Regions from separate parts of the Achromobacter spanius genome, predicted to be linked through region 2. Evidence: riboswitches for the same ligand, from Rfam matches in the RefSeq annotation. Region 2 holds a riboswitch; the other holds the start of a gene.
The links. Region 2 has a riboswitch for glycine ahead of gcvT (glycine cleavage system aminomethyltransferase GcvT). Riboswitches for the same ligand answer to the same signal wherever they lie in the genome.
Positions count from the first base shown of each region.

Region 1 (14,670 bases), 1.5 Mb from region 2:
CGCCGAAGGTTTGGGGGCGGTCGTTGGGAAACATGAATACGTCTTATTGATGCAAGGCTACAACCATAAGCGCTTTGGGCGGCGGGCTCAATGGTTGTCGGGGTGGTGGGCACGGGGGATGCGGGTCGCGCTTGATATTGTGCAAGCCCAGCGCACGTGATCAACCGGAAGCGACTTACTCCGCAGTAACCCTGTGATACATTTCATGCGGCTGTTCCAACCGCCCGCAGAGGCGAACGCCTTGTTCTTTTTCCTGGGCTCGCACCCGCGTTGGCGCATCGGCGTCAGCGCAACAGATACTCTTAGCGTTCTGACCATCGCGGTCGCGTTGGTGTCCCGTTTGCAATGGCTGACGGGCGGCCCCGGCCTGGCCGGGAGGTTCTAGCAGGTTTACTGGCCGAGGCCTACCAATGGCGCGCAGTTTTACCAATCTGTTTTTCAAAGCGGCAAAGAAGCTGAGCAAGCTGCAACGCACGGCGATGCGCATGGCGACGCCCAAGCCCGCCCGCAAGCGGGCCACGTCGGCGCGCAAGGCGGCGGCCAAGGCAGCGCCGGCCACGGCCACCCCACGTCAACCCGTAACCCCGTCGCTGGGTAGCGGGCGCTGGGAAGGCTCCCGGCGATTTTCCGATGGCCAGGGGCGTCAACTTAGCTTTGCGCGCTATACCCCGGCTTCCGCGCCGCCCACGGGCATGCCCTTGGTGGTGATGCTGCATGGCTGCCGCCAGACCGCGCTGGCCTTCGCGCGGGGCACGCGCATGAACCAATGGGCGGACGCGGGGGGCTTCATGGTGCTGTACCCGCAGCAGTCCATGACGCGCCAGGTGCAGCGCTGTTGGCGCTGGTTCCAGCCCGACGACGCGCACGGCGGTGCCGAGGCCGATTTGATCGCGGCGCTGATCCAGTCTGAAGTTGCGCGGCACGGCCTGGACCCCGAGCGGGTCTATGTGGCTGGCCTGTCCGCGGGCGCGGGCATGGCGGCCTTGGTGGCCTTGCGCCATCCGTCGATGATCGCGGCGGTGGCAATGCACTCGGGGCCGGTGGTGGGCGACGCCCACAGTGCCACGGCCGGCATCAGCACCATGCGCCGCGGTTCGGTCAAGCCCTTGCTGCCGCTGCTGGCAAGCGTGTCAGACCCCGCCGTGTTTCAACTGGGCATGCCCGCGCTGATTCTTCAGGGCCAACTGGACCCGGCGGTGGCGCCGCGCAACGCCAAGCAACTGTTCGAGCAGTTCCGCGCGCTGAACGCCCCACGCCCGGAAGACGTGCCAATTGAACGTGTGCTGGGCTTGGGCACTGACAAGGCGTATCGCCGTGTGGATTTGCTGCGCGGCCGAAAAACCGTGCTGCGCCTATGTGAGATCACGCGCCTGGAGCATGCCTGGAGCGGAGGAGATGCCTCAGTGAAGTACCATGCCCGGGGTGGGCCGGATGCGTCGGCGCTGGTGTGGCGCTTCTTCCAGGGCTTGCGCCGCGTGGGGGCGGGTCGCTCCAAACCCTAGGCAGGATTGTTCCGATTTTGGGAACGGATATGTCGAGGCCGGGCGCCAGGGAAATGGCACCCGGTGGCAGTAACATCGCCGCATCCCTGGCGCTGGCTGCATTCCGCGCGCGCCCACCAGACGAACCCCTTTGGAACTTCCCGCCATGACGCTTTCTGTTTATCAGGCCTCCGTGCCCGTGCTCATCCGAGGCCTGACCGTGCTGGCCAGCCTGCTGGAAAAAGGCCTTGCCCATGCCGAAGCAGCGGGCACCGACCCCGCCGACCTCGTCAACGCGCGCCTGGCGCCCGACATGTACCCCTTGTCGGGCCAGATCCAGCGCGCCAGCGATGCGGCCAAGTTCGCCGTGCAGCGCTTGTCGCAGGGTCAAGCACCCAAGTTTCCCGATGAAGAAACCACGTTTGCGCAATTGCAGCAACGCATCCAGGACACGATCGCCTACCTGCAATGCGTGACGCCCGAGCAGTTCGACGGCGCCGAAGACCGACAGATCGTCATCAACTTCGGCGACTTCAAACCCGAGTTCAAGGGCGACACCTATCTGCTGAGCTTCGCGCTGCCGAACTTCTATTTCCACGTGACGACCGCCTACGCGATTCTGCGCCATGCGGGCGTAAAGATCGGCAAGCTGGATTTCCTGGGGCCGTACTCGCAATAAGCGGCGGCCAGGCGCAGGGCAAACGCAGGCCATGCAGACCGGCGGGCCCGCCGCCCGCCGCGTAGGTTTACTTTTTGTTGGCGTCGCCGCAACCCGACATCTCGCCCATCTTGGCCATGTTTTGCTGGATTTCTTCGGGCGTGTAGTCGAACTGGTGCGTGGCGATGGACCAGCGGTGGCCAAACGGGTCCACCACCTGGCCGTACCGGTCGCCCCAGAACATATCTTCGGCGGGCATCGCCAGGGTGGCGCCGGCGTCCACCGCTTGCTTCATCGCGGCGTCCACGTCCTTCACGTACAGGTGCAGCGTGACGGGCGTGCCTTTCAGCGCCTTCGGCCCCAGGCTGCCCCATTCGGCAAAATCATCCATCAGCATCAGCACGGAATCGCCGATGCGCACAGCCGCGTGCATGATCTTGCCGCCCGGGCCGGGCAAGCGCGCCAGCTCTTCGGCGTTGAAGGCTTTCTTGTAGAAGGCGATGGCGTCGGCGGCGCCCTCGCAGATGATGTGGGCGGTCAGCGTGTGCATGCCGGCGGGAATGGGTGTGGTGGCGGGCGTGGCCATGGTCAGTCTCCAGATAGGTGAGGTGATGGGTTGGGGACGGAGCACCGCCGCGCGTGGCGTGCCGGCTTGTCCTGTCTATACGACGAACGGGCGGTGTCGATATCGACACGCCGCGCCATTTTTTTTATTTGCTTACCAAGGTGCTGAATCCGCCCCAGCACATCCGCTTGAAATCGAACACGTTTTCGCAACCGCTCATATTGGCCAGGCGGGGGTCGGCCATGACCAACGGGTTGATGCGGTCGCGGTCGGCCTTGCTGGCATACAGGATCCAGGCGAAGACCACCGTTTCGCCGTCCTTGACGCCGGCCGCTTCGGCAAACGACCGCATGTTTTCGCCACCCGGTCCATCGGCCACGCATTCGCGGTAATCCAGCGCGCCATGGTCCAGCCAGACCACCTTGGCCTGTTCCGCCATCTTCTTGTAGTCGGCCAGGTTGGCCTTGGGCACCGGCAGCAAGAAACCGTCTACGTATTCTTCCATCGCACACTCCTTTGGTTGCTGTGGTTGGTTCGGCGAGCGCGCCCGCTGGTCGCGCCTGCCGCCGTCCGGCCATACAGCCGTAGACGCCACTTTATCGGCATCGGCGCCGCTTTCAGATAGGGGATTGCGACATTCTTGCGGGTGGATTGCGTCAACGCCCGGGCGTATGCTTAGCGTCATGAAAAATGTCGCGTTTCTTCTGCCCACGGGCACCAACATTGCGTCCCTGGAAACCGCGCGCCACGGCTTCCTGGTGGCCAATAACTACCTGGCCGCGCAAGGGCGCGAACCCCAATTCCATGTGCGCACCCTGGCGCTCACGCGCGAGGTCAGCCTGGATGAGGGGCGCATCAAGGTGCAGGCCGACCTGGTGCTGGCCGACGCGCCGCAAATCGACATCTGCATTGCTCCACCCCTGTTGGGCACGGTGTCCGACGTGGTGCTGTCGAACCGGGAGTTGATCGATTGGTTGTCGACGCATCACCGCAATGGCGGCGAAGTGGCCAGTTTGTGCGTGGGCGCCGCGCTGTTGGCCGCGGGCGGCGTGCTGGACGGACAGCAGGCGGTGGTGCATTGGGTGGCGCAGAACCTGTATGCCAGCCTGTTTCCGAATGTCCGCTGGATCAGCGACCGCGTGGTCATGGCCGAGAACGGCGTCTACACCAGCGGCGGCGCGTTTTCGGCGGCGCATCTGGTGCTGCACCTGATCGAAAAATACACCGACCGCGACACCGCCATCTGGTGCGCCAAGTATTTCCAACTGGACTGGAGCCGCCAGAGCCAGTTGCCGTTTTCGGTGTTCATGGGCCAGAAGGCCCACGCAGACGAGGTGGTGCGCGCCGTGCAGACTTACATCGAAGGCCGCTACACGGAAAAGATCACCGTGGAAGAGCTGGCCGGCCACCACGCCATGGGCCGTCGCACGCTGGAGCGGCGGTTTCGCCAGGCCACGGGCAACAGCATCGTGGAATACCTGCAGCGCGTGCGCGTGGAAGCGGCCAAGAAGCGGCTGGAAAGTTCGCGCAAGAGCGTGGCCGAAGTCATGTACGAAGTGGGCTACAACGACACCAAGGCGTTTCGCGACATCTTCAATAAATATTGCGGCATGTCGCCCGTGGGCTATCGCGAACGGTATCAGTAGAAAATCGGACTTCTCTTACAGATGTTCGGGGCGCTCTCGGCCTATTCTTGATGCGTCGCGGCCTGACTCCCAGGCCCGGGAGGCAAGCCGACATGAGCATCAGCGTCACGCAAGATGATCCCCGCTACAAGACCCTGAAAAAGGGCTTCAACCTGCGGTGGCCCGCTCAACCTGCTGATGCCGTCGCACGCATCGAACTCTGTGAAACGCCCGAGGATGCGGCCCGCGCCCTGACCCGCATCGTCGCCGACGGCAAGCGCCCCACGATACGCAGCGGGGGCCATTGCTACGAGGACTTCGTCTCGAACAATCCCGACGGCGTCATCCTGGACCTCAGCCTGCTGGACCGCGTGCCGCCCGCATCCGACGGGCTGCTGCGCATTGCGGCTGGTTCGCAAAACTGGAACGGCGACCAAGACCTGTACAAGCGCCATGGCGTGTCCTTGCCCGGCGGTTCATGCTATTCGGTGGGGGCGGGCGGCCACATCACAGGCGGCGGCTACGGCCTGCTGTCGCGCTTGCAAGGGCTGGCGTGCGACTGGCTGAGCGCGGTCGACATCCTGACGGTGGACGCGGGCGGCAACGTCGTGCCGCGCACCGTCAACGCCACGCGCGACCCTGACCTGTTCCGTGCCTGCCGCGGCGGGGGCGGCGGCAACTTCGGCGTGATCACCAGCTATGGTTTCGCCACGCTGCCACAGGCCCCGCGCGAAGTGGCCATCGCCACGGTCGCGTTCGACTGGGCCGGCATGACGCCCCGACGCTTCGCGCAATTGCTGGACATCTACGGCAGCTATTGGGAAACGCGGGGCAGGCAGTCCGATACCTGGGGCATGTTCTCTTTGCTGAAGCTTACGCATCAGGCGGCGGGGCAGATCGTGATGATCGTGCAGTTCTGCAACCCCGACGGCACCTGCCAAGACCTGACGGTGCTGCAAGACTTTCTGGACCGCTTTCGCGCCTGCGCGCCGGTGGCCGCGCGCCCCACCACGCCGGGCCTGCCGCGCCCGCGCATCGGCGGCGACCTGCTCTGCAGCGAACCTCACACCGTCATTCGCTACGACTGGCTGACGGCCACGCAAACGCTGAATGGTTCTGGGCCAAACCAACGTGGCAAATACAAGTCCGCCTATATGAAACGCAACTTCAGCGCGCATGAAGCCGCCCGCATTTACGTGCACCTGACTCGCGATATGCCCGGCGCCGACCTGCGCCAGTCGCTGTTGCAAGTGGACTCCTATGGCGGCGCCATCAACCGCCCCGAACGCCTGCGCGACACCGCCGTGCATCAGCGCGAATCGGTCATGAAGCTGCAATACCAAAGCTACTGGACCCACGCTGACCAGGACGCCATTCATTTGCGCTGGATGACGGACTTCTACCGTGACGTGTATGCCGACCCGGCGGAGCCGTCCGAACGCGATGTAGCGGGCACGCCGTATCCCGGGGACCGCTATCAAGGCTGCTACATCAACTACCCCGACCGCGACATGCTTGCGTATGCCGTGTGGCCGCGGTTGTATTACGGCAAGGGCGAGCTTTATCCTTTCCTGCAACAGGTCAAGCGCCGCTACGATCCGAACAATGTCTTCCACCATGCGATGTCGGTGCGCCCGTGATGACGCCCGCTACGCCCAGCCGGAACCTGCCATGAATACCCTTGCCAGCGCGCCGCGCAGATCCTTTATCCAGCTTGCGGGCGGCTTGTCGGCCGCGAGCGCGGCGGGGCCGTGGTTGTCTGCGATGGGCGCCACGGCATCCCGTGGCGATGCCGCCGCCTTCGCCTATGTGGGCACCTACACGCACGATGCGCCGGGCGGCACGGCGGGCGGGCCGCCGTCGGCGGGCATACAGGTGTTTGCGGTGCGCGAGGCGGGCTGGCGGCTGATCCAGGTCATGGAAAGCGACAACCCGTCCTACCTCGCCATGCATCCGACGCGGCGTTTTCTGTACGCCATCAACGAGATCGAACTCTGGCAAGGGCTGCCCCGGGGCACGGCGGAAGCCTACGCCATTGATCCCGATGATGGCCGCCTGCGCTTGCTGAACCGGCAGCCGCTGTCCTTGTCCAGCACCGCGCCTGCCCACCTGGCGGTGTCGCCGGATGGCAAGCATCTGGTCACCGCGCAGTATCTGGGCGGCACCTACAACGTGCTGCCCATCCACCGCGATGGCTCGCTGGGCGCGGTGTCGGGCATTGTCAAGGAAACCGGCTCGGGCCCTCGCCCCGAACAGCAGTCCGCGCACCCGCACATGGTGTTGTTCGACCCCACCGGCCTGCGCGTGCTGGCGACTGATTTGGGCAGCGACCGCATCAATCTTTTCACGTTTGAAGACGGCGACTTGTCGCTTGCCGGACGCACCGAGCTGCCGCCAGGCAGCGGGCCGCGCCACCTGGCGCTGCATCCCGACGGCGCGTTGCTGTATGTGGTCAACGAGCTTGATGCCAGCGTGTCGTGCCATGGTTATGACGTCATCGCGGGCCGTGTGCTTGAACCGCGCCACACGGTGCCGGCCACGCCCTCGGGCTTTACCGGCACGGGCGACGCGGCGGCGCTGCTTATCCACCCGTCCGGCCGCTTTTTGTATGTCTCAACCCGCCGGGTGCAGAACGATCATCCGCAGGCCGACAGCATTGCCGTGTTCGACATCGGCGCGGACGGCGCGTTGACGCCCCTGCAGTTCTGGACCGAGGGGCTGCGTTTTCCGCGCGCGTTGGCCCTGGCGCCGGATGGCGGAGCCTTGTACGCGCTGAACCAGAAGGGCGATTCGATACTGCGTCTTGGCATCGATGCCAAGACGGGCCGCCTGGGCAGCCCCCAGGTGGTGGCTCAGGCCCCCACGCCTGTGTGCCTGGTGTTCGCGTAGGGGGCCGAGCGCCCTGTTCATTTCGCACACCGGGGAACCCCTCCGCCCGCTCGGCGTCGAACGGTTCATGAACGCCAACCCTGTCTTGCGCTTCATCAAGCGCATCGTCGTACTTTCCTTGTTGGCCGCGCTGGCGGTCTGGGCCTGGCCGCGCCTGCCCGACGCGGCGCGCGCGCCCTGGCATATGGCGCGGCTTGCCTGGCAGCAAGCCCCGGCGTCATTGCCTGTGCCGGTACAGGGCGTGTCCGCCGCGCGCCTTGCCGACACCTGGGGCGCAGCCAGGTCGGGTGGCCGGCGCCACGAGGGCATCGACATCTTTGCGCCCCGTGGCACGCCCGTGCTGTCCACCACCGAAGGCGTGGTGATGCAGGTGGGCACCAACAACCTGGGCGGCCAGGTGGTGTGGGTGCTGGGCCCCGGCCGCCAACGGCATTACTACGCGCATCTGGACGGCTACGCCGACATTGAACGCGGGCAATTGGTGGCGCCGGGCGACGTGCTGGGTTATGTCGGCAATACGGGGAATGCCCAAGGAACGCCGCCGCATTTGCATTATGGAATTTATGACGGCGGGGCCATCAACCCGTATGCGCTGTTGGTGACGAAGAAAACGCCGTCCTGACGCTTTCCGCCAGCACTTGCGCGGTGGCCGCCGACAGGGTCCAGCCCAGGTGCCCATGCCCGGTGTTGTAGAACACGCCCGGGCGCTTGCCCGGCCCGACGCGCGGCAGCATGTTGGGCGTCATCGGGCGCAGGCCGCACCAGGGCACCACGCGCGATGTCATCACGTTGGGGAAATGCTGGCGGGTCCAGTCGATCAGGGGTTGCACGCGCTCGGCGCGGATGTCCAGGTTGAAGCCGTTGAACTCGGCCGTGCCCGCCACGCGGAAGCGGTCGCCCAGGCGGCTGGTGACGATCTTTGCCGCTTCGTCCAGCAAGCTGACGCGGGGCGCGGCGGCGCGGCTGTCGACGTCGTCCAGGTGCACGCTGATCGAATAGCCCTTGACCGGGTAGATGTTCAGCGTGTCGCCCAGCAGCTTGGCGAATTGTCGGCTGGCGGATCCCGCGCACACCACGATGGCGTCGGCCTCGTGCGGTTCGCGTTCGGCGCCGCCGTTGCGCCGTACCTCCAGCCGGTATCCGCCGTTGTGCGGGCGAATGGCGCCGATGTCGGCGTCTTGCACGAAGGCCACGCCACGGCGTTCGCACGCGCGGGCCAGGCCTCGGGTGAACTTGTGGATGTCGCCGGTGGCGTCCGACGGCGTGTAGAAGCCACCGTGGCACTGGCTTTGCAGGGTGGGTTCGATGGCGCGGGCTTCGTCGGCGGTGACCGCATAGCGGTCCAGCCCGCCGGCTTGCAATAGCGCGTTGGCGCGATGTGCCGCCTTGAAGCTGTCGGCATCGTGGTAGATGTGCAAGATGCCTCGGCGTTCCAGGTCGAAGTCAATGCCTTCGGCCTCGGCCATATCGAACAGGTGTTGCCGCGCCTGGATGGCCAGGCGCGTGGTGGCGATGGTGTTGTCGCGGTAGTTGGGAATTTGCCCCATGAACTGCGCCAGCCACGAATACTTGTGCCAACTGAACCGGGGGTTCAGCAACAGCGGCGCGTTTTTGCGCAGCATCCAGCGCAGCCCTTTGAGAATGGTCGCGGTGCTGTTCCAGACTTCGGCGTTGCTGGCGGACAATTGGCCACCGTTGGCGTAGGACGTTTCCATGGCGGGATAGCGCTGGCGGTCGTAGACGGTGACCTGGTATCCCAGTTTGCACAAGGCATAGGCGGACGTGACGCCGGTGATACCGGCGCCAATGATGGCGATGCGGGGCATGGTGGCTCCAGAGGGGGTGGCCGCACCCAATGTGGACGCGGCACCCCATCTGTCTTTGATACCTGAGAGCTTCACCCGGCCGGCTTTGCGGCGGGTTCCCCTTCGGTGGGCGCACACGGCGCCTCTCTCCAGATTGTCTAGACGCGCGCAGTCCTGTTGCCTGAGAGTTTCCGGGGCGGTTGCTCCGTCGGCGTTGGCCGCAAGGGCCAATCTCTTCTGCGCGGTTTTGAATCGACGGGGTAGAGAATAGCCAAGTTCCTGTCGTAATTGATTCAGGGTTAGTACTATGTCGCGTGCGCCGCGCACGTTGATGGGGCGGCGCAAACCGAGAGGACGATAGGAATGATGTTTCACGCCGCGCGACGCGCCGTCTTGCACGCCCTGGCCACCGTGGCCGGCTGCTCCCTGTTTTCGTTGATGGCCGTGTCCGGCGCGCAGGCGGGCTCGCCTCCTGCGAAGGCGGATCAATCCGCCACCTCCGGCCAGCCCGCGCGTGCCGAGCCGGTGCCTGCTGGCGCCGATATCGACGACGCCGTGCATGCGCTGATGCAGGAGTACGACGTGGCCGGCCTGGCCATCGCCGTCACCCGCGAAGGGCAGCATGAATTCCGCAACTATGGCGTGGCCTCGCTGCAAACGCACACCCCCGTCAGCCGCGACACATTGTTCGAGCTGGGCTCCATCAGCAAGACCTTTACCGCCACCTTGGCCACCTATGCCCAGGCGCTGGGCAAGCTGTCGCTGTCCGACAGCCCGGCGCGCTTCGTGCCGGCCTTGCAGGGCACGGCATTCGGCAAACTGAACCTGATACACCTGGGCACGCACACGGGCGGCGGCTTTCCCCTGCAAGTGCCGGACGCGGTGACGGACGACGCACAATTGATGGCCTACCTGGCTGCCTGGACGCCGCGCTACGCGCCGGGCACGTACCGCACCTATGCCAACCCCAGCATCGGCATGCTGGGCGTGGTGGCGGCCAAGAGCCTGGGTGAGCCGTATGCACAAGCCATCGAGAAGACGCTGTTGCCCCGGCTGGGCTTGTCCAACACATACATCCACGTGCCGGCCGCCAAGATGGGTGACTACGCGCAGGGCTACAACAAACAGAACGCGCCCGTGCGCGTGAACCCGGGCGTGCTGGCCGACGAAGCGTACGGCGTGAAGACCAGCGCCAGCGACCTGATCCGCTTTGTGGATGCGAACATGGGCGTCGCGTCTGCCCCGCGCGAATTCAGCGCGAAGGCCGCGCGCGAAGCGAAGATTGCCCAGGACGTTGTTGGTGATGCCGTGATTGCCAAGGCGCTGGCGGACACGCACGTGGCTTACTACGACGTGGGCGCGATGACGCAGGACCTGGCGTGGGAACAACTGGCGTACCCCGTCACGCTGGACGCGCTGTTGGCCGCCAACGCGGGCACGATGAACAGCCAGAGCCAGCCGGCCAAGGCCTTGACGCCGCCGCAGTCGCCGCGCGCCGATGTGTGGATCAACAAGACCGGTTCCACCAACGGCTTCGGCGCCTACGTGGCGTTCGTGCCTGCCAGGAAGGTCGGCGTGGTGATCCTGGCCAATCGAAATATTCCGAACGAGGCGCGCGTGCGCCTGGCGTATCGCATTCTTGAGGCGGACGCGCGCTGAGTTGAAGCGGACGCGCGCTGAGTTGAAGCGGACGCGCGCTAAGGGGGTGGCTGGCGCGCACCACCCGCGCGCGGCAATAGCCCCATCACTTCCAGCCGCTTGCACAGCTGCCCCAGGCGCTCCATCTTGTAGGCGTCCACGTCCACGCCGGCATAGTCGTAAAAGCCTTTGCCATCGCGCAGCCCGTTGCGGCCTTGTTCCATGTTGCGGGCGATGACATCCGGCGACGCGAAGCGTGGGCCGATCTCGCCTTCAAGGTAGCGCGACGCGTAGTACAGGATGTCGCCGCCGCCCCAGTCGATGAATTCCAGCAAGCCCAGCACCGAAAAGCGCAATCCAAATCCCAGGCGCACGGCCGTGTCGATGTCCTCGGCGCTGGCCACGCCTTCCTCGACCATGCGGGCGGCTTCGTTCATCGCCAGCGCCTGGATGCGCGGCACGATGTAGCCCGCCGAGGGCGCGCACTGCACGGGCACCTTTCCGGCCTGGCGTAGCACGTCCAGCAAGGCTTGCAAGGCGGCATCATCCGTACGCGGTCCACGGCTGACTTCAACCAGCGGAATCAGATAGGCCGGGTTGAGCCAATGCGCGTTCAGAAAGCGCTCGGGGCCGTGCACCAGTTGCGCCAGCTCGGTCACCAGAAACGTGGAAGTGGTTGATGCGATGATGGCGTCCTTCGCGCAGACTTGCCCCAACCAGGCGAAGGCGTCGCGCTTGGCGTCCAGGCGTTCGGGCACGGCTTCGAAGACGACGCGCGCGTGTTGAAGATCGGCAATGGCGTCATCGCGCCCGCACAGGCGCACGCGCTGCATGGCGGTGTCGGCCTGCTCGGCATCCAGCAAACCCAGGCGGCTTAGCGTGCCCAGTTCGCGCCGCAGGTTGGCCAGCACGCGCGCGTGGTGCTCGGCTTGTTCGGCGGGCGTTCTGGGCTTGATGTCGATAAGCGTCACGTCGCGGCCGGCATGCACGTACGACAAGGTGATGCCTTCGCCCATGCGGCCGGCGCCGATCACGCAGATTCTGTCTTCCATGATCAGCACCCCTGTTCCAGCAATTCCGCCATGCCGGCACGCGACAAGCGGTCCAGCCCCAGGCGTTCCAGTGTGCGGCCTTCGGCGTAAAGATCGCGGCCGGTGATGGCGCTGGCGATATTCAGCAGGCCCTGCGCGACCGGCGTCGGTACGTCTGCCCAGCGGCCGGTGGACACCAGGAACGACAGCCCCAGCCGCGTGTCTTCCAGCATGTAGCGGTGCGTGTGCAGGTCGATGGTTTCGCGCCAGTCGCCGCTGTCGGTCAGCTTGCCGTGCGCGCCGCGTCCGTACATCCATTCGTCGCCTTGGCTGGCGTAGTGATCGGCCAGCGGAAAGTGCGGCGCCCCGTAGCCCAGCGCCTCGCGGATGGCCACGCGTTCGGCGTCCAGCGTGTCGGTCACGCGGCGGATGGCGGGCTGCGTGCCTTCGTTATGGATGTCCCACTTGTCGAAGTGTTCCAAGGGGCCGGCATTCATCAGGATGAGCGGCGGGTGGATGATGGGGCCGGCGTTCATCAGCGCGCCCGCCAGTCCGTCTTCGATGGGTTCGATGCTGGGGTAGGCCTGGCCCAGCAGCGCCAGCGCGTTGTCGGTCAGGCGGCTGGGAAACACGCCGGTGGGCAGGCGCGTGGCGTACCCGCTGATCACCACCGTGTTGCCGTGTTTGCGCGCCAGGTAGGGCAGGGTGCCGGTTTCCGCATACGCGACGCGGGCGGGGTTGCCGGCGTCTTTCTGCGCGCGCGCAAAAAGGTAGCTGCCGAACGTGCCGGGCGGCAGGAACACCACCTGGCCGTCTTGCAGCAGCGGCGCCAAGGCGGCGGCGAGCGCGTCGTGGGTGGTGCAGGGCAGGGGGATGACCAGCACCTGCGCGTCGGCCACGGCGTCAGGCAAGGCATCTGTCAGCGCCAGATGGCCGGGGCCGGAACCCAGCGGCACCTGGCGCGTGCCGCGATAGTCGGTGACCGTCAACGCGCCGGCATCGCGCAAGCCCTGGAAGGCGGCGCCGTCGCGGCGCCACCAGCGCACCTCGTGTCCTTTTTCGGCCAGTTCGGCGGCTGCCGCGTAGCAGCCATGTCCGCCGCCTATGACGCTGATTCGCATGATCAAGCTCCTTCGATGAAGGCTTGATCCTAGCGGTGGCGCGGAGCGCGGGCTGCGCCAAACGCGCAAGCGCCGTTCAGATCCGGCAAGGAAATGCGGCGCGCGGCTAACAGCGAAAAAGGATGGCCGTAGGATGGGTGAAGCGCGAGAATCCTTAAAAAAGAACAATGCTGCGCAACGCGCGCAACCCATCAAGCAGCGATGGAATTCTTAACCCCCTCAGCCACAGCATCACCTCCGCGCGATGGGTTACGCGCGATCTCCATTTCCATTTTTTTGGATGGCGTCTCGCGCTTCACCCATCCTACGATTTTGGCGCAAGGTGTCTGATGGAAGACATCCGTAGCGCTTGCGGTAGTGCGTGGCGAAATGGCCGAAGCTGGTTACGCCGTGGCGTAGCAGGATGTCGGTCACGCTGTCGCCCGCGCGGGCCTGTTCCAGCGCGGCATGCACCAGCGTCAGGCGCTGGTGGCGCACGTAGTCGCTGGGGCTTTGCTTGAGAAACTGCGTGAAGCCGTTTTGCAGCGTGCGCACGGATACGCCACAGTGCGCCGCCAGGTCAGCCAATGAAATCGCTTCATCGACATGGGTCTCGATGTAGTCGCGCGCGCGGCGTACGTGCTGCGGCAAGGGCTGGCGGTGGTCGGTGCGCAGTGCGTCGGAATAGTTGTGCGGCAGTTGCGTCAGCAGCAAGGCCAGCAGGTAGTCGGAAAAGCCCGCCGCCAGCGTCTGCGTCACGCCATCAATGGCGGGGTGCTGGTACAGCCGGCAAAGATAGTCCAGCGTTTCGCGCACGGCGGCCAGGCCGGGGGAATTGGGGCCGACTTCCAGGTCGAAGACCAGCGCGTGCTTGATGGGCCGGTCCAGCAGGCGTTGCAACTGATGTTCAAGCGCCTGCCGTTCCACGCGCAGGATCAGGTTGCGGCAGTCGCGGCCGATGCTGATGATGCTGGGCTCGGACGGTGACGAAATCGTCAGGCTGCCCGCCTGCATGGCCGCGCTGCGCTTGCCCAGCGTGACCAGGCCCGAGCCTTGCAACGTGATACGGATCAGGTAATAGCTGGCGATGTCGCCCGCATCGATCTCGACTTCGGCGCCGTAGTGCAGATCGAACAGCGCGGCGTTGCCGAAGAACACGCCGTACAGCCGCGACTGCAAGGGTTTTCCCTGGGCGACGCACATGCGGTGCGACCACAGGTGTTGGCTGACCTGATCCTTGACCTCGGCGGCGTTGCCCGAGTTCAGCAAGCAATGTCGGTTCAGCGGATAGGTGTCGTTGAACATGCTTTCCTGCGCGGTGGGAACAGCCGTTGCGCGCGGCGTATAGAGTCCGGCGGCGCAAAGGCCTACAAACGATGGACAGAACAAGGACAAGACAAGGGAAAAAACATGACCGACGCCACCCTGCCGCCACTGGCCAAAAGACGCTACGCCTACGAGTGGTACGTCGTGGTGATATGCATGCTAGCGTACATATTTTCCTTCGTCGACCGGCAGATCCTGGCGCTGATGATCGAACCCATCAAGCGCGATCTGCAACTGTCAGACACGCAGTTCAGCCTGCTGCACGGCCTGGCGTTTTCCTTGTTCTACGCCGTCATGGGCATTCCCATCGCCTTGCTGGCCGACCGCTATTCGCGCCCCAAGATCATCGCGATCGGCGTGGCGTTCTGGAGCCTGGCGACGGCCGCCTGTGGCCTGTCGCGCAGTTTTGCCCACATGTTCCTGGCGCGCATCGGCGTGGGCGTGGGCGAGGCCGCCTTGTCGCCCGCCACCTATTCCATGCTTAGCGACATGTTCCCGCGCGACAAGCTCGGCCGCGCGGTGGGCGTCTATTCGATAGGTTCGTTCATCGGC
Region 1 covers NZ_CP034689.1:4,270,387-4,285,056, reverse strand. The annotation lists gene trhA (PAQR family membrane homeostasis protein TrhA) at 1-34, opposite strand, end outside; gene ELS24_RS19510 (extracellular catalytic domain type 1 short-chain-length polyhydroxyalkanoate depolymerase) at 411-1,502, shown strand; gene ELS24_RS19505 (DUF1993 domain-containing protein) at 1,648-2,160, shown strand; gene ELS24_RS19500 (VOC family protein) at 2,228-2,725, opposite strand; gene ELS24_RS19495 (DUF1428 domain-containing protein) at 2,850-3,209, opposite strand; gene ELS24_RS19490 (GlxA family transcriptional regulator) at 3,376-4,350, shown strand; gene ELS24_RS19485 (BBE domain-containing protein) at 4,443-5,969, shown strand; gene ELS24_RS19480 (lactonase family protein) at 6,001-7,218, shown strand; gene ELS24_RS19475 (M23 family metallopeptidase) at 7,286-7,840, shown strand; gene ELS24_RS19470 (D-amino acid dehydrogenase) at 7,797-9,044, opposite strand; glycine riboswitch at 9,183-9,273, opposite strand; gene ampC (class C beta-lactamase) at 9,462-10,682, shown strand; gene ELS24_RS19460 (3-hydroxybutyryl-CoA dehydrogenase) at 10,721-11,713, opposite strand; gene ELS24_RS19455 (NAD/NADP-dependent octopine/nopaline dehydrogenase family protein) at 11,716-12,813, opposite strand; gene ELS24_RS19450 (helix-turn-helix domain-containing protein) at 13,063-14,097, opposite strand; gene ELS24_RS19445 (spinster family MFS transporter) at 14,203-14,670, shown strand, end outside.
Region 1: it holds a riboswitch for glycine, as region 2 does, so the genes downstream of both, ELS24_RS19470 (D-amino acid dehydrogenase) here and gcvT (glycine cleavage system aminomethyltransferase GcvT) in region 2, are expected to answer to the same signal.

Region 2 (14,670 bases):
CAGTGTCAGCGTGTGTTCCTCTTCGTAACTTGATCCGAAAGATTCGGGCGTTTCAATCAGCGCATCCAGGCGCAGGCGTCGTAAAGACGGGGCATCCGGGGTGGTCAGGCGTCTGACTAGCGTTGGGTTCATGGGCGTCAAGTGTTGGGAATAGGAAACGTTGGCGGGCTTTGCGGGGCAGTATAGGCAAAGCCGCCGCCTATAATCGGGCTATTGCCGCTTGCGGTTTTCACAAAGGAGCCAACGATGTTCGGTTTCCTCAAGATAAACCAGGACGCCAATCTCGACGAAGTGCAGGATGCGTTTGTCGAGCGAGTGGCGGACGCCGCGCAACACTTTGTAGACGTCGCCGAATCCACCGGCGTCGTGCTGGACTACTCCCTGTCCAGCGTCCATGCGCTTGATGACGCGCTAGAGGCCGCCCACCTGGGCAGCCTGCCCCTGACCCCCATGCAGACCGTCGGCGCCGCCGCCTACCTTTACGAGGTGGGTCGCCGCGCGCACGGCGGCTTGTATGAGGTCTGCGACGACGACGATCCGGTCGTGCTTGTCTGCGGCGACCCCGGGGCCGAAGTCTGTTTTGGCGCCATCGCCAAGGTCGAGCGCCGCATCCGGGACGGGGCCGCCGAGTCCATCCCCGCCTATTTCGAGCTGTTCACCTCGGCCCTGCGGGCTGGTGAAGCTCGTACCATCCGGTAGGTTTTTTCCCCGGCAACCGTTGCCGCCGAGCCGAAAGCCAGCGCTTTTGGCGCGATGACAACGGCTGTTCGGCCCATCTGGGGATTTCCCGTAGGACTGAAAGAAAAACGGCCCTACAATTCGGCCATTCCCGCCTGTCGGCGGGGGCTCGCGCCGTCTGTCATCAGCCGGATTTTTACTAGCAGTACACTCGCGCCGCGTTATGCGACCGAACCCGCCATGCCCCCAGGAGCGCCTGCATGAAATTTCGCTTCCCCATTTTCATCATCGACGAGGACTACCGTTCCGAGAACGCGTCCGGTTTGGGTATTCGTGCCTTATCTGAAGCGATCGAGGCCGAGGGCGTCGAGGTGATCGGGGTGACCAGTTACGGCGACCTGAGTTCGTTTGCGCAACAGCAAAGCCGCGCCAGCGCCTTCATCCTGTCCATCGACGATGAAGAGTTCGACGTGGACTCGCCCGAGGACGTGGCCAGCGCGATCAAGAACCTGCGCATGTTCATTGGTGAACTGCGTTTCCGCAACGCCGACATCCCCATCTACCTGTATGGGGAAACGCGTACGTCGGAACACATTCCGAACGACATCCTGCGCGAGCTGCACGGCTTCATCCACATGTTCGAGGACACCCCCGAATTCGTGGCGCGCCACATCATCCGCGAAGCGCGCAGCTACGTGGATTCGCTGCCCCCGCCGTTCTTCCGCGAGCTGGTCAAGTACGCGCAAGACGGTTCGTATTCCTGGCACTGCCCGGGCCACTCGGGCGGTGTCGCCTTCCTGAAGAGCCCCGTGGGCCGCATGTTCCACCAGTTCTTCGGTGAAAACATGCTGCGCGCCGACGTCTGCAACGCCGTGGACGAACTGGGCCAACTGCTGGACCACACCGGCCCCGTGGCCGAGTCCGAACTGAACGCCGCGCGCATCTTCCATGCCGACCATTGCTTCTTCGTGACCAACGGCACGTCCACGTCCAACAAGGTCGTGTGGCACGCCAACGTCGCGGCCGGCGACGTGGTGGTGGTGGACCGCAACTGCCACAAGTCGATTCTGCACGCCATCACGATGACGGGCGCGATCCCGGTGTTCCTGCGCCCCACGCGCAACCACCTGGGCATCATCGGGCCGATCCCGCTGGAAGAATTCCACCCGGACAACATCCGCAAGAAGATCGAAGCCAACCCCTTCGCGCGCGAAGCGGTGAACAAGAATCCGCGCATCCTGACGCTGACGCAAAGCACGTACGACGGCGTCATCTACAACGTGGAAATGATCAAGGAACAGCTCGGCAGCTATGTCGATACGCTGCACTTTGACGAAGCCTGGCTGCCGCACGCGTCCTTCCACGAGTTCTACCAGGACATGCACGCCATTGGTCAGGACCGCCCGCGCAGCCAGGACGCGATGGTCTTCGCCACGCACTCCACGCACAAGCTGCTGGCCGGTATTTCGCAGGCCTCGCAGATCATCGTGCAGGAATCCGAGACCCGCAAACTGGACCGCAACGTCTTCAACGAGGCGTACCTGATGCACACGTCGACCTCGCCGCAGTACGCGATCATCGCGTCGTGCGACGTGGCCGCCGCCATGATGGAACCGCCCGGAGGCACCGCGCTGGTCGAGGAAAGCATCCGCGAAGCGCTGGACTTCCGCCGCGCCATGCGCAAGGTGGAATCGGAATTCGGCAAGAACGACTGGTGGTTCAAGGTCTGGGGCCCGAACCGCCTGGTGTCCGAAGGCATCGGCAACCGCGACGAATGGATCCTGGAAGCCAACGACCACTGGCACGGCTTCGGCGAAATGGCCGAAGGCTTCAACATGCTGGACCCGATCAAGGCCACGGTCATCACGCCGGGGCTGGACATGTCGGGCAGCTTTGGCGAAACCGGCATTCCGGCCGCGCTGGTGTCCAAGTACCTGACCGAGCACGGCGTGGTGGTTGAAAAGACCGGCCTGTATTCGTTCTTCATCCTGTTCACCATCGGCATCACCAAGGGCCGCTGGAACACGCTGTTGACCGCCTTGCAGCAGTTCAAGGATGACTACGACCGCAACCAGCCGCTGTGGCGCATCCTGCCGGACTTCTGCCGCGTGCATCGCCGCTACGAGCGCATGGGCCTGCGCGATCTTTGCCAGGAAATCCACGAAGCCTATCGCGCGCGCGACGTCGCCCGCCTGACCACCGAGATGTACCTGAGCGACATGGTGCCGGCATTGAAGCCGTCGGACGCCTTTGCGCGCATGGCGCACCGCGAGGTCGAGCGTGTCGACATCGACAAGCTGGAAGGCCGCGTCACGGGTGTGCTGCTGACGCCGTATCCCCCGGGCATTCCGCTGTTGATTCCGGGCGAACGCTTCAACCGCACCATCGTGCAGTACCTGCAATTCGCGCGTGAATTCAACGAACGCTTCCCCGGCTTCGAAACCTATATTCACGGCCTGGCCGATGAAGTGGGTCCCGATGGCGAAAAGCGCTACTACGTTGATTGCCTGATCGAAGAATAAGACCCGGCGGGTCTGGAGTCCTGATGTTTGATGTAGCCGTACTCGGCGCCGGCGCCGCTGGCATGATGTGTGCAGCGGTGGCCGGGCAACGCGGCTTGCGCGTGGTGCTGGTCGACCACGCCGAGCGCCTGGCCGAGAAAATCCGCATTTCGGGCGGCGGCCGCTGCAACTTCACCAACATCGGGACCGGACCCGCCAACTTTTTGTCCGATAACCCGCATTTCTGCCGCTCGGCACTGTCGGCCTACACGCCGCAGGATTTTCTGGCGCTGATGAAGCGCCACCACATCGCCTGGCACGAGAAGCATCGTGGCCAGCTGTTCTGCAACGATTCCAGCGAATCCATCATCGACATGCTGCGCGCCGAGTGCGACGCGGGCAATGTGCAGTGGCGCATGGGGTGTTCCGTGGCCGAGATCAGCCATGGTGAGCAGGGTTTCGAGTTGCGCACCAGCCAGGGCGTGATCCGCGCGGCCAAGCTGGTGGTGGCCACGGGCGGCATGGCGATCCCGCAATTGGGTGCCACCGATTTCGGCTTGAAGATTGCGCGCCAATTCGGCTTGAAGGTGGTCGAGCCCCGGCCCGCGCTGGTGCCGCTGACCTTTGACCCCGCACAATGGCAGGCGCTGTCCGAACTGTCGGGCGTGGCGCTGGAAGTGGGCCTGCACACGGGGCAAGGCAAGACGCGCGGTGAATTCCTGGAAGACCTGCTGTTCACCCATCGCGGCCTGTCCGGGCCGGGCATCCTGCAGATATCCAGCTATTGGAAGCCAGGTGAACCCATCGTCATTGACCTGGCCCCGGGCCGTGACCTGGCCGAAGAACTGCTGGCGTCCAAGTCGGGCAATCGGCAGCAATTGCACACCGTGCTGGCTGGGCTGTGGCCCAAGCGGCTGGCGGATCGTTGGCTGCATCTGGCGGAGCAGGGCGGCAAGCCCGGGCTTGCCGCGATGCGCTTGGCTGACGCGCCGGACAAGACGCTGCGGGCCTTGGCGCAAGACATCCATCAATGGACGCTGGTGCCCAGCGGCACCGCCGGCTACAAGAAGGCCGAAGTGATGCGTGGCGGTGTCGACACACGTGGCCTGGATCAGAAATCCATGCAGGCCAAGACCGCGCCCGGCCTGTACTTCATTGGCGAAGCGGTCGACGTGACCGGCTGGCTGGGCGGCTACAACTTCCAATGGGCCTGGGCCTCGGGCGTGGCCTGCGGCAAGGCGCTGTAAACCGCGCAGAGATCAGCGCTGCCGCCAGATTGCTCCTTCGGCCGTAGGCGTCGCGGCAGGCGGGGGCGTCAAGATTGCTTCGTGGGACATGGCAGCGGCTGCCACGGCGCCTAGTGTGGCGCTATCGGAAACTTCCTTGATCGCCTTGCCGGCTACCAGCGGGACGCCCAGCTTTTCAATCAGTGCGGCGCCTTCCGGTGTTTGCGCCAGCGCGGCCAACATGCCGGTCAGGCGTGTGCCGCCAGCGGGGGTGAACATGTCGCCCAGTGAGGCGACGCCGTTTTGCATATCGCCCGAATTGGCGATGACCTTCAAGTCCGCTTGCTGCATGGCGCGGGCCATTTCCATGCCGACATCCTTGCCTGACCGTACCTGTTCGATGCGGATGAGGTATTCCTGGTAGCCGGCGTTGCCCCCGATTTCTTTCGCCAGCTTGATTTGCGCTTCAACGGGCGCCACCTGCATGGCTTGCTCCGCTGACGCTTTTGCGGCGCCAAGCGCCGTTACCCCCTCGGCTTCCCGGGTGGCCGAGATCAGATCGCCTTCCGCCTTGGCAATTTGGGCTTCTTTTTCGGCGTGGGCGGCGACCACGGCAATCTGCCGGTTTTCTTCGGCCCTGACGACGGCAACATCGCGCGAAATTTCGGCCGTTTGTACGTCGCGCACTCGCTGCACCTCCATGTCCTTTCGAGCCGTGCTGACGGATTCGAATGCAATCGCCTGGCGCGACTTTTCTTCCGCGATGCCGACCTCGCGTTCGGTTTCCGCGTTGCGCATGCCGACCTGTTGGCGAGCGTTCTGCTGTTGAAGGTCGATTTCGCGCTTCATGGCGATTTCTTTTTCGGTTGCCGCGCGATTGTGTTCGGCCACTTCTTCACGGCTCTGGCGGTCTATGCGCGCCTTTTCGCGAGCCATGATCTGGTCTATCACTTTATTGTTCGCGCTGTCGCGGATGTCCATGAACTCGATGGTCTTGACGGTCTTGACGCCCCATTCGGCCAGTTGGGTGTCGACTGCCGCGGTAAAAGCATCGGCAAGCGTGCTTCGCGCCTGCATGATGTCTTCCAGCTTGTTCGTTGCCAGCACGCTGCGCACGGACCCTTGGACCACGTTGCGAAGCTGGTCGACCAGGACATCAAAGGTGGACACGCGCTGGGCGGCAAGCGAGGCGTCTTCGATGCGGAAGAACGCGGTTACGTCGACTTCGAACGGCAGCCGCGCCGCGTCATAGGCAGCGTAATCCTTAAGGTCGACCTGGAAGTTGCTTTCGGGGAACTTGGATACCGCCACGCCCCAGATCGGCACCCAGCTTGGCCAGTGGTAGTAGGTGTTGCCGCCCAACTTGCCGCGCCCGTAAGGCGTGGTCTGTTTGCTGGATTGCACGATGTGCACCATGTTGGTGGGCACAACGCGGCGCAGGGAAACGAGGATGAGTGCTACCAGGGGAAACAGGACTATCAGAGCGCTTGCGATGCTCGTGGTGGAAATTTCGATCATGTTTACGGCGGATACTCGAAGTTAAAGCGTCCGGGGTGGGCGCCCTAGGACTGCGGGATCATAGGACGGGACCATTCCGCGACTTATGACAATGTCGTTATTGTTTTATCAAATAAAAATACATATCATTTATGTTTTCGATTTCGACTGGCGCCTTTCGATGCAAAGGCACCTGTCCCACGGAGACATGCATGCCCTATACCCTTCCGACGCTGCCCTACGCCTATGACGCCCTGGAGCCTCACATCGACGCGATGACGATGGAGATCCACTACAGCAAGCATCATCAAACCTACGTCACCAGCCTGAATGCGGCGCTGGATAGCGCGGGCATCAGCACGGAAGAGCCTGTTGAAGCCCTGGTCGCGCGCCTGGACCAATTGCCCGAAGCCATACGCGGCGCGGTGCGCAACCATGGCGGCGGGCACGCCAACCACAGCTTGTTCTGGTCCGTCATGTCGCCCGAAGGCGGCGGTGAGCCTGATGGCGCGCTGGCCGCCGCCATCGATGCCGAACTGGGCGGCATGGCTGCTTTCCGCGAGGCCTTCACCAAAGCCGCCCTGACCCGCTTTGGCAGCGGCTGGGCCTGGCTTTCGGTCACGCCCGCCGGCAAGCTGGTGGTGGAAAGCAGCGCCAACCAGGACAGCCCGCTGATGCAGGGCAACACCCCGATCCTGGGTCTGGACGTCTGGGAACACGCCTATTACCTCAAGTACCAAAACCGTCGTCCTGAATACATAGGCGCCTTTTACAATGTCGTGAATTGGTCCGAAGTGGCTCGCCGCTATGCGGCTGCGAAGGGCTAAGCCCGCTCTGTGACGGAGGCAGCCGCCCCATGAACACCTTCAGTCGTCATCGCGTGCGTCCCGCGGCCACCAGCATCAGTGTCTGGACGCTGGCGGTCTTGGTGTCATGCCTGGCTTTGCACCAGTTGTGGGCTTATCTGGATGTGCGCGCGCCGCACGTAGCTGACGCCTTGCTGGGCGGCCTGGTGGCCGCCGCCGCCACCGCGCTGGGCACCTTGCCCATTCTGTTCGCCCGCACCATTCCGCAAAAGGTCCAGGACAGCATGTTCGGCTTCGGCGCTGGCGTCATGCTGGCGGCCTGCGCGTTTTCGCTGGTGGCCCCGGGCATCGCGGCGGCCGAAAGCCAGGGCATGGGCCCGTGGGGCGCGGGGCTGACGGTGGGGGCGGCCATTCTGTTGGGCGCCGCCGTGCTGCTCATCATGGACCGCACGCTGCCGCACGAACACTTCATCAAGGGGCGCGAAGGCATCGAGTCGCGCCGCATTCGCCGGGCCTGGCTGTTCGTCATCGCCATCACCCTGCATAACCTGCCCGAAGGCCTGGCCATCGGGGTCGGCTTTGCGGGCGGCGATCCGGTGGCCGGCACCGCGCTGGCTACCGGCATCGCCATCCAGGACGTTCCCGAAGGGTTGGTCGTGGCGGTGGCGTTGCTGGCAGCCGGCTACACGCGAACCTTCGCCGTGGCGCTGGGGATGTTGTCGGGGCTGGTCGAGCCGCTGGGCGCCGTGCTGGGCGCCGCCATCGTGGGCTGGTCGGCGATGCTGCTGCCCTGGGGTCTGGGATTCGCGGCTGGCGCCATGCTGTTTGTCATCAGCCATGAAATCATTCCCGAATCGCACCGCAAGGGGCACGAGGTCTACGCCACTTGCGGGCTGATGCTGGGCTTTGTGCTGATGATGTTGCTGGACACGGCGCTGGGATAGCCTCCGCTGGCGTCAAGCCGAGCGCGGCTTCCCGGCAGTGGTTTGCCAAGGGGGCGAGCCCCAAAATCGCGCTTTTCCGGGGCTGGTTTTCGTTGTATGCTTGGCGCCGCTGTCACGCATGTTTGCGGGAGAGAGCGGCCGTTTCAGTGGGCCGCCGCCGAAGGCGCAATTCGCCCAGAATCGCTCAGGTAACCGATACCGCACATGCTTGCCCCGTCCCGGTTTTTACCGTGTGGATGAGGCAAAACAGTACTCTGGAGAGACCTGGCGCCGCCCCGAATTCGGGACACAGCGAGCAGCCCAGGCGCCGAAGGTGCAAACCCGCCACGCGCGGGGCAACTCTCAGGCAAAAGGACAGAGGGGCGGAATATTCAGCCGATGCCGTGCAAGCGCAACCAGCCTTGTCACGACCGGCATTCCGTAACCCTGGCAAAGCATTGCCGTCCCGGAGTTCTCGCGCATGTCCGCAACCCTCAAACGCACCCCGCTGGCCGACGAACACATCGCTTCCGGCGCCCGAATGGTCGACTTCGGCGGCTGGGACATGCCCTTGGCCTACGGCTCGCAGCTTGAAGAGCACCACGCGGTGCGCCAGGACGCCGGCATGTTCGACGTGTCGCACATGCTGAATGTCGATGTCGCTGGCCCGGACGCCTTCGCCTTCCTGCAACGCCTGGTCGCCAATGACGTCGCCAAGCTGACCGTGCCCGGCAAGGCGCTGTATTCCTGCATGCTGAACCCGCAGGGCGGCGTTATCGACGACCTGATCATCTATTTCTTCGCCGCCGACGAATGGCGCGTGGTGGTCAACGCCGGCACCGCCGACAAAGACGTGGCCTGGATGCAGCGCGTGAAGCAGGCCGGCAATTTTGACGTTGCCATCACCCCGCGCTGCGACCTGGCCATGGTGGCCGTGCAGGGCCCCAACGCCCGCGCCAAGGTCTGGGCCGCGCGCCCGGCCTGGCAGGCCGCTACCGAACCCCTGACTCCCTTCGTCGCCGCCCGCGTGGGCGACGACACGCTGGTTGCGCGCACCGGCTACACCGGCGAAGACGGCTTTGAAATCGTCCTGCCCGCCGCCGACGTCGTGCAACTGTGGCGCGACCTTGCCGCCCAGGGCGTACGCCCGGCGGGCCTGGGCGCGCGCGACACGCTGCGCCTGGAAGCCGGCATGAACCTGTACGGCCAAGACATGGACGAGCTGACCCAGCCCGACCAGGCCGGCCTGACCTGGACCGTGTCCTTGAAGAACGCCGAGCGCCGCTTCATCGGCCGCGACGCGCTAGAACAATTCGCCACCCCCGCCGCCTTTGTCGGCCTGAAGCTGCAAGAGCGCGGCGTGATGCGCGCCCACATGGCCGTGCGCACACCCGCCGGCACGGGTGAGCTCACCAGCGGCACCATGTCGCCCACGCTGGGCGTGTCGATCGGCTTTGCCCGCCTGCCGCAAGGTGTGCGTCCGGGCGACACGGTCGAAGTCGATATCCGTGGCAAATGGGTGCCCGCCCTGGTCTGCAAGCTGCCTTTTGTTCGTAACGGCAAAGCCGTCGAACACTCGTAAACTCGAAGCTTCGCGCGACCGGCCGCCTGCCTTCACGCACGCGGCGTTCGCGCGAGGCGCGCAACACCATTCATCTACCCCGTATTCCCTAGAGGATTTCCCATGAGCCTGCCCACCGATCGCAAGTACACCCCGTCCCACGAATGGGTCAAAGCTGAAGGCGACGTGTTCGTCGTCGGCATCACCGACACCGCCCAGGACCAATTGGGCGACCTGGTTTTCGTTGGCGACGTGAATGTCGGCGCCAAGCTGAAGGCGGGCGAAACCGCCGGCGTGGTCGAGTCGGTCAAGGCCGCTTCCGACATCTACGCCCCGGTCGACGGTGAAATCGTCGCTTTCAACGACGAACTGGAAAACAACCCCAGCCTGATCAACGAATCGGCCTTCACCACCTGGATCTTCAAGATCAAGCCGGTCAACGCCGCCGACGCCGACAAGCTGCTGGACGCCGCCGGCTACGAAGCCGTCGCCAACGGTTAAGCCGGTTCGAGCCGGGCGCGCCGTCCTCGTGGCGCGCCCGGCTCGCGAAATGCACCACCACCCCGAGATCTCTCCATGTCGCGCGCCCTAGACACCCATACCGACTTCATCCCCCGCCACATCGGCCCGTCCGACGCCGACCAGGCCGCCATGCTCCAAGTGATTGGCAGCGCCAGCCTGGACGCCCTGATCGACGAAGTCGTGCCCGCCAAGATCCGCAGCCAGGCCCCGCTGGCGCTGCCGCCCTCGCGCAGCGAAACCGACGTGCTGGCCGAGCTGAAGCAGATTGCCGGCCGCAACAAGGTCTTTCGCAACTACATCGGCCAGGGGTACTACGGCACGCAGACGCCTAATGTCGTGCTGCGCAACATTCTTGAGAACCCCGCCTGGTACACGGCCTACACGCCGTATCAGCCGGAGATCTCGCAAGGGCGTCTTGAAGCGCTCTTGAACTACCAGACCATGGTCGCCGACCTGACCGGGCTGGACATCTCCAACGCCTCGCTGCTGGACGAAAGCACCGCCGCCGCCGAAGCCATGACGCTGGCTCGCCGTGGCGCCAAGTCGCAGAGCCCGGTGTTCTTCATTTCGCGCCACGTGCATCCGCAGACCATCGAAGTCGTGCGTACGCGCGCCGAAGGCCTGGGGCTGGAAATCGCCGTGGGTGACGAGGCCGAAGGCCTGCCCGAGTGCTTTGGCGTGCTGCTGCAATACCCGCACAGCACCGGTTCCGTGTCCGACTACCGCAAGCTGGCGGAAGCCGCCCACGCGCAAGGCGCCGTGGTGGCGTGTGCCACCGACCTGCTGGCGCTGGCCCTGTTGGCCGCCCCGGGCGAGTGGGGCGCGGACATCGCCATCGGTTCGGCGCAACGCTTTGGCGTGCCGTTCGGCTTTGGTGGGCCGCACGCCGGCTTCATGGCCTGCAAGGATTCCTTCAAGCGCAACATGGCCGGCCGTTTGGTCGGCGTGTCGAAAGACGCGCAAGGCAACCCGGCGATGCGCCTGGCGCTGCAAACGCGCGAACAGCACATCCGCCGCGAGAAGGCCACGTCCAACATCTGCACCGCGCAAGTGCTGCTGGCCGTGATGGCCGGCATGTACGCCGTGTGGCATGGTCCGGAAGGCATTCGCCGCATCGCCCAGCGCGTGCAGCGCAGCACCGCCATCCTGCGTGGTGAACTGATCAAGTTGGGCGTGAAGGTGGTCAACGACACGTTCTTTGACACGCTGTTGCTGGAAACGGGCGCCGCCACCCCGGCCATCCTGACCGCCGCCGAGTGCGAGCACATCAACCTGCGCCGCGTCGATGGCGCGCGCCTGGCGGTGTCGCTGGACGAAACCGTCACCGTCGCTGACTTGCAAGCGCTGGTCAACGTGTTCGCCGCCGGCCTGGAACGCGACGACGTCGAACTCGACATCGACGCGCTGGACGCGGCCGCCGCCAGCGGCATTCCCGCATCGGTCGCGCGCGAAAGCGCCATCCTGAAGCACCCGGTTTTCTCCAGCGTGCAATCCGAAACCGACATGCTGCGCTACCTGCGCAAGCTGGCCGACAAGGACCTGGCGCTGGACCGCACGATGATCCCGCTGGGTTCGTGCACCATGAAGCTGAACGCCACGGCCGAGATGATCCCCATCACCTGGCCCGAGTTCGCGCTGATCCACCCGTTTGCCCCCGCCTCGCAAAGCCAGGGCTACAACGAACTGATCGACCGTCTGTCGGCCGCGCTGTGCGAAATCACCGGCTACGACAACATCAGCCTGCAACCCAACTCGGGCGCGCAGGGCGAATACGCCGGCCTGCTGGCCATCCGCGGCTACCACCAGGCCAACGGCCAGCATCAGCGCAACGTCTGCCTGATCCCGGCTTCGGCCCACGGCACCAACCCCGCGTCGGCCCAACTGGCCGGCATGGACGTGGTGGTGGTGGCGTCTGATTCCAACGGCAACGTTGATCTTTCCGACCTGCGCGCCAAGATTGAACAGGTGGGCGACAAGCTCGCCGCGCTGATGATCACCTACCCGTCCACGCACGGCGTGTTCGAGGAAGCCGTCACCGAAATCTGCGATCTGGTCCACCAGGCCGGCGGCCAGGTGTACCTGGACGGTGCCAACATGAACGCGATGGTGGGCGTGGCCCAGCCGGGCAAGTTCGGCTCCGACGTATCGCACCTGAACCTGCACAAGACCTTCTGCATTCCGCACGGCGGCGGCGGCCCCGGCGTGGGCCCCGTGGCGGTGCGCGCGCATCTGGCGCCGTACCTGCCGGGCGTGGTGAACGAGCAGGGCAAGCTGCCCGGCGACGCCAAGGTTGGCCCGGTCTCGGCCGCGCCGTTCGGCTCGGCCGGCATTCTGCCGATTCCGTTCGTGTACATCGCGCTGATGGGCGCCGACGGCCTGCGCCGCGCCACCGAAGTGGCCATCCTGAACGCCAACTACATCGCCACCCGCCTGCGCGACCACTACCCGGTGCTGTACGCGGGCCGCAATGGCCGCGTGGCGCACGAGTGCATCCTGGACGTGCGCCCGCTGAAGGAAACCAGCGGCATCAGCGCCGAAGACATCGCCAAGCGGCTGATGGACTACGGCTTCCACGCGCCCACCATGAGCTTCCCGGTGGCGGGCACGCTGATGGTCGAGCCCACGGAATCCGAGGGCGTGGCCGAGCTTGACCGCTTCATCGACGCCATGATCTCCATCCGCGAGGAAATCGCCCAGGTTGAGCGTGGTGAGCGTGACCGCGACGACAACGTGCTGAAGAACGCGCCGCACACCGCGCAGATGCTGCTGGCCGAAGAATGGCTGCACGACTACCCGCGCCAGCAGGCCGCCTACCCGGTGGCGTCGCTGCGCGAGGCCAAGTACTGGCCGCCGGTAGCCCGTGTGGACAACGCCTACGGCGACCGCAACCTGGTCTGCGCCTGCCTGCCGATCGAAGCCTACGCGTAACGCATGGCGAGCCGGGTGCTTGGCGCCCGGCGATAAAAAAGCCTCCATCGCAAGATGGAGGCTTTTTGCTGGGCGTTTGCCCTGATGGCTATCAGGCTTACTTGGCCGGCGCTGCCTGCGCCGCCGTGTTGAAGTCTTCGGCGATGCTGATGAAGGTATTCAGCAGGATCTGCAGGTTGTCCTTGCCGATGCCGCCTTCCGCGTTCATGTCCATCTGCAGCACGGCCTGGTTCTTGTCGTCCAGATAGGCGCGCGTCCAGCGGTATTCCTGGTTCCAGCTATTGATGGCCTTCAGCGGCATCGGCTTCTTGGTCTGGTACGTGGCCGTCATGACCAGGTCCAGGCACTTTTCGGTGAAGTCGTTGCACAGGAATTCCAGGCGCAGCTCGCTGGCGCCGGTGTTGCCGGCATCCAGCAACAGCACGGGGCCTTCGTCGCCATCCAGCTTGTTGGCGGTGATGCCCATGTCGTCCAGCAGGCTGCTGACCGTGTCCAGGCTGAAATCCTGCATCACGCCGACGGCGGGCGTCGCATCCGCGGCAGGTTCTTCCTGGCCCATGTCCGGCATCGGTTCGTCGTCAAAGTCGTCCATGCCGCCGCCCATGCCGGTTGCACCCAGCAGGCCGCTGAACAGTTCTTCGGCGGGAATTTCCTTGCCGTTCAAGTTGCCCATGCCGTCAGCGAAGGTGAACTTGCCGACGATGTTGTCGCCGTCGTTCTTGCCCACGTTGAGCATCTCGGCCATGCCGGACATCTGGCGCACGCTTTCCGCCGCGCCTTCGGCTGCCTTCTCGGGCGTCAGGCCCTCTTTCTTGATCGCGTACTGCGTCGCCAGGTCCTGCACCATGGGCTTGGAGATGATGAGCGTGGCGTCGATGCGCTTGATGGCCTGGACGGCGATCTCTTGCGGCGTCAGGTTCTTCACGTCGGGCGGGTTGGCCAGGTCCAGCGTGAAGTTCAGCTTGCTTTCGCCCTTGGCGGTTTTCCAGCTGATGGGGTCGATGCTGAACGACGGGTTACCCGCCAACAGCTTGCCGGCGGCGTCCAGCATGGTCTGGACCTGCTCGTCCTTCAGGCCTTCGTCTTCAGCATGCCCCATGAGTTGGCGCAGCATCTGGTTGTAGGTGTCGGACAGTTGCTTGACGGCCTGGCCGTCCAGTTTGGCCAGCTTGATCACGGCCTGGCCGTTGCCCAACGCCACGTCGTTCACGGTCATGTCGCCCGTTTGATAGGTGGCTTGAACGTTGATGGCCTTGTCGTCTTCGGACAGCTTCACGCCATAGCCGAAGTTGTCCAGCGACAGCTTGACGTCGTCGCCCGGGCGGGTGACGTCGACGCGCTTGATCTTCAGATCGGAGTCGCCCATGGACACGCCGAACTTGCCCATGCGGCTGTTGACGTCCATCGTCATGCCGGTGATGGCCATGACGACCGGGTCGTTGCTCTTCGTGCCGTCGATGGCCAGCTTGTCCATCACGCCGTGCGCGGTGACGGCTTCCAGCGAACGGTCGAACGTGCCGGTGATCAGCATGCCGCTGAAGTCGATCGAATTGCCGTCCACGGCCGTCGACACCGGCGCAATCTTCGATGTGGAGCTGGTGGTGCCGCCATAGCTGATCATGGCGTCGCTGACCAGGGGCGAGACGTCCTTGGTCAGGGCGAACACTTCCTTCAGGTTGTCCGTCTTGGCGATTTCAGCGTGCACGAAAGCCAGCTTGGGCGCCAGGGCGCCGCGCGACAGGGCGGTCTTGGGGAAGGGGCCGTGTTCAATGACCGCGTCGAACTCAATCATGCCGGCGGGCATGTCGTCCAGGCTCTTGTCGTTCTTCACCAGCGACAGGCCGTAGCGCGCCTGGGTCGAGAACAGGCTGCGTTCGTACTTGATCTGGTCAATGCGCAGACCGAACAACGGCGTCAGCTTGGCCAGCTTTTCGTTGGCTTCGGCCAGATGGCGTTGCGAGCTTTCCTCAATGCGTTTGCCGGTATACCAAGTGGCGCCTATCCAGCTTCCCGCTCCCACTATGACCA
Region 2 covers NZ_CP034689.1:5,755,791-5,770,460, reverse strand. The annotation lists gene ELS24_RS26390 (GNAT family N-acetyltransferase) at 1-132, opposite strand, end outside; gene ELS24_RS26385 (hypothetical protein) at 247-699, shown strand; gene ELS24_RS26380 (arginine/lysine/ornithine decarboxylase) at 939-3,200, shown strand; gene ELS24_RS26375 (NAD(P)/FAD-dependent oxidoreductase) at 3,224-4,426, shown strand; gene ELS24_RS26370 (SPFH domain-containing protein) at 4,439-5,923, opposite strand; gene ELS24_RS26365 (superoxide dismutase) at 6,115-6,729, shown strand; gene ELS24_RS26360 (ZIP family metal transporter) at 6,759-7,652, shown strand; glycine riboswitch at 7,768-7,863, shown strand; glycine riboswitch at 7,897-8,020, shown strand; gene gcvT (glycine cleavage system aminomethyltransferase GcvT) at 8,113-9,213, shown strand; gene gcvH (glycine cleavage system protein GcvH) at 9,316-9,693, shown strand; gene gcvP (aminomethyl-transferring glycine dehydrogenase) at 9,769-12,642, shown strand; gene ELS24_RS26340 (DUF945 family protein) at 12,740-14,670, opposite strand, start outside.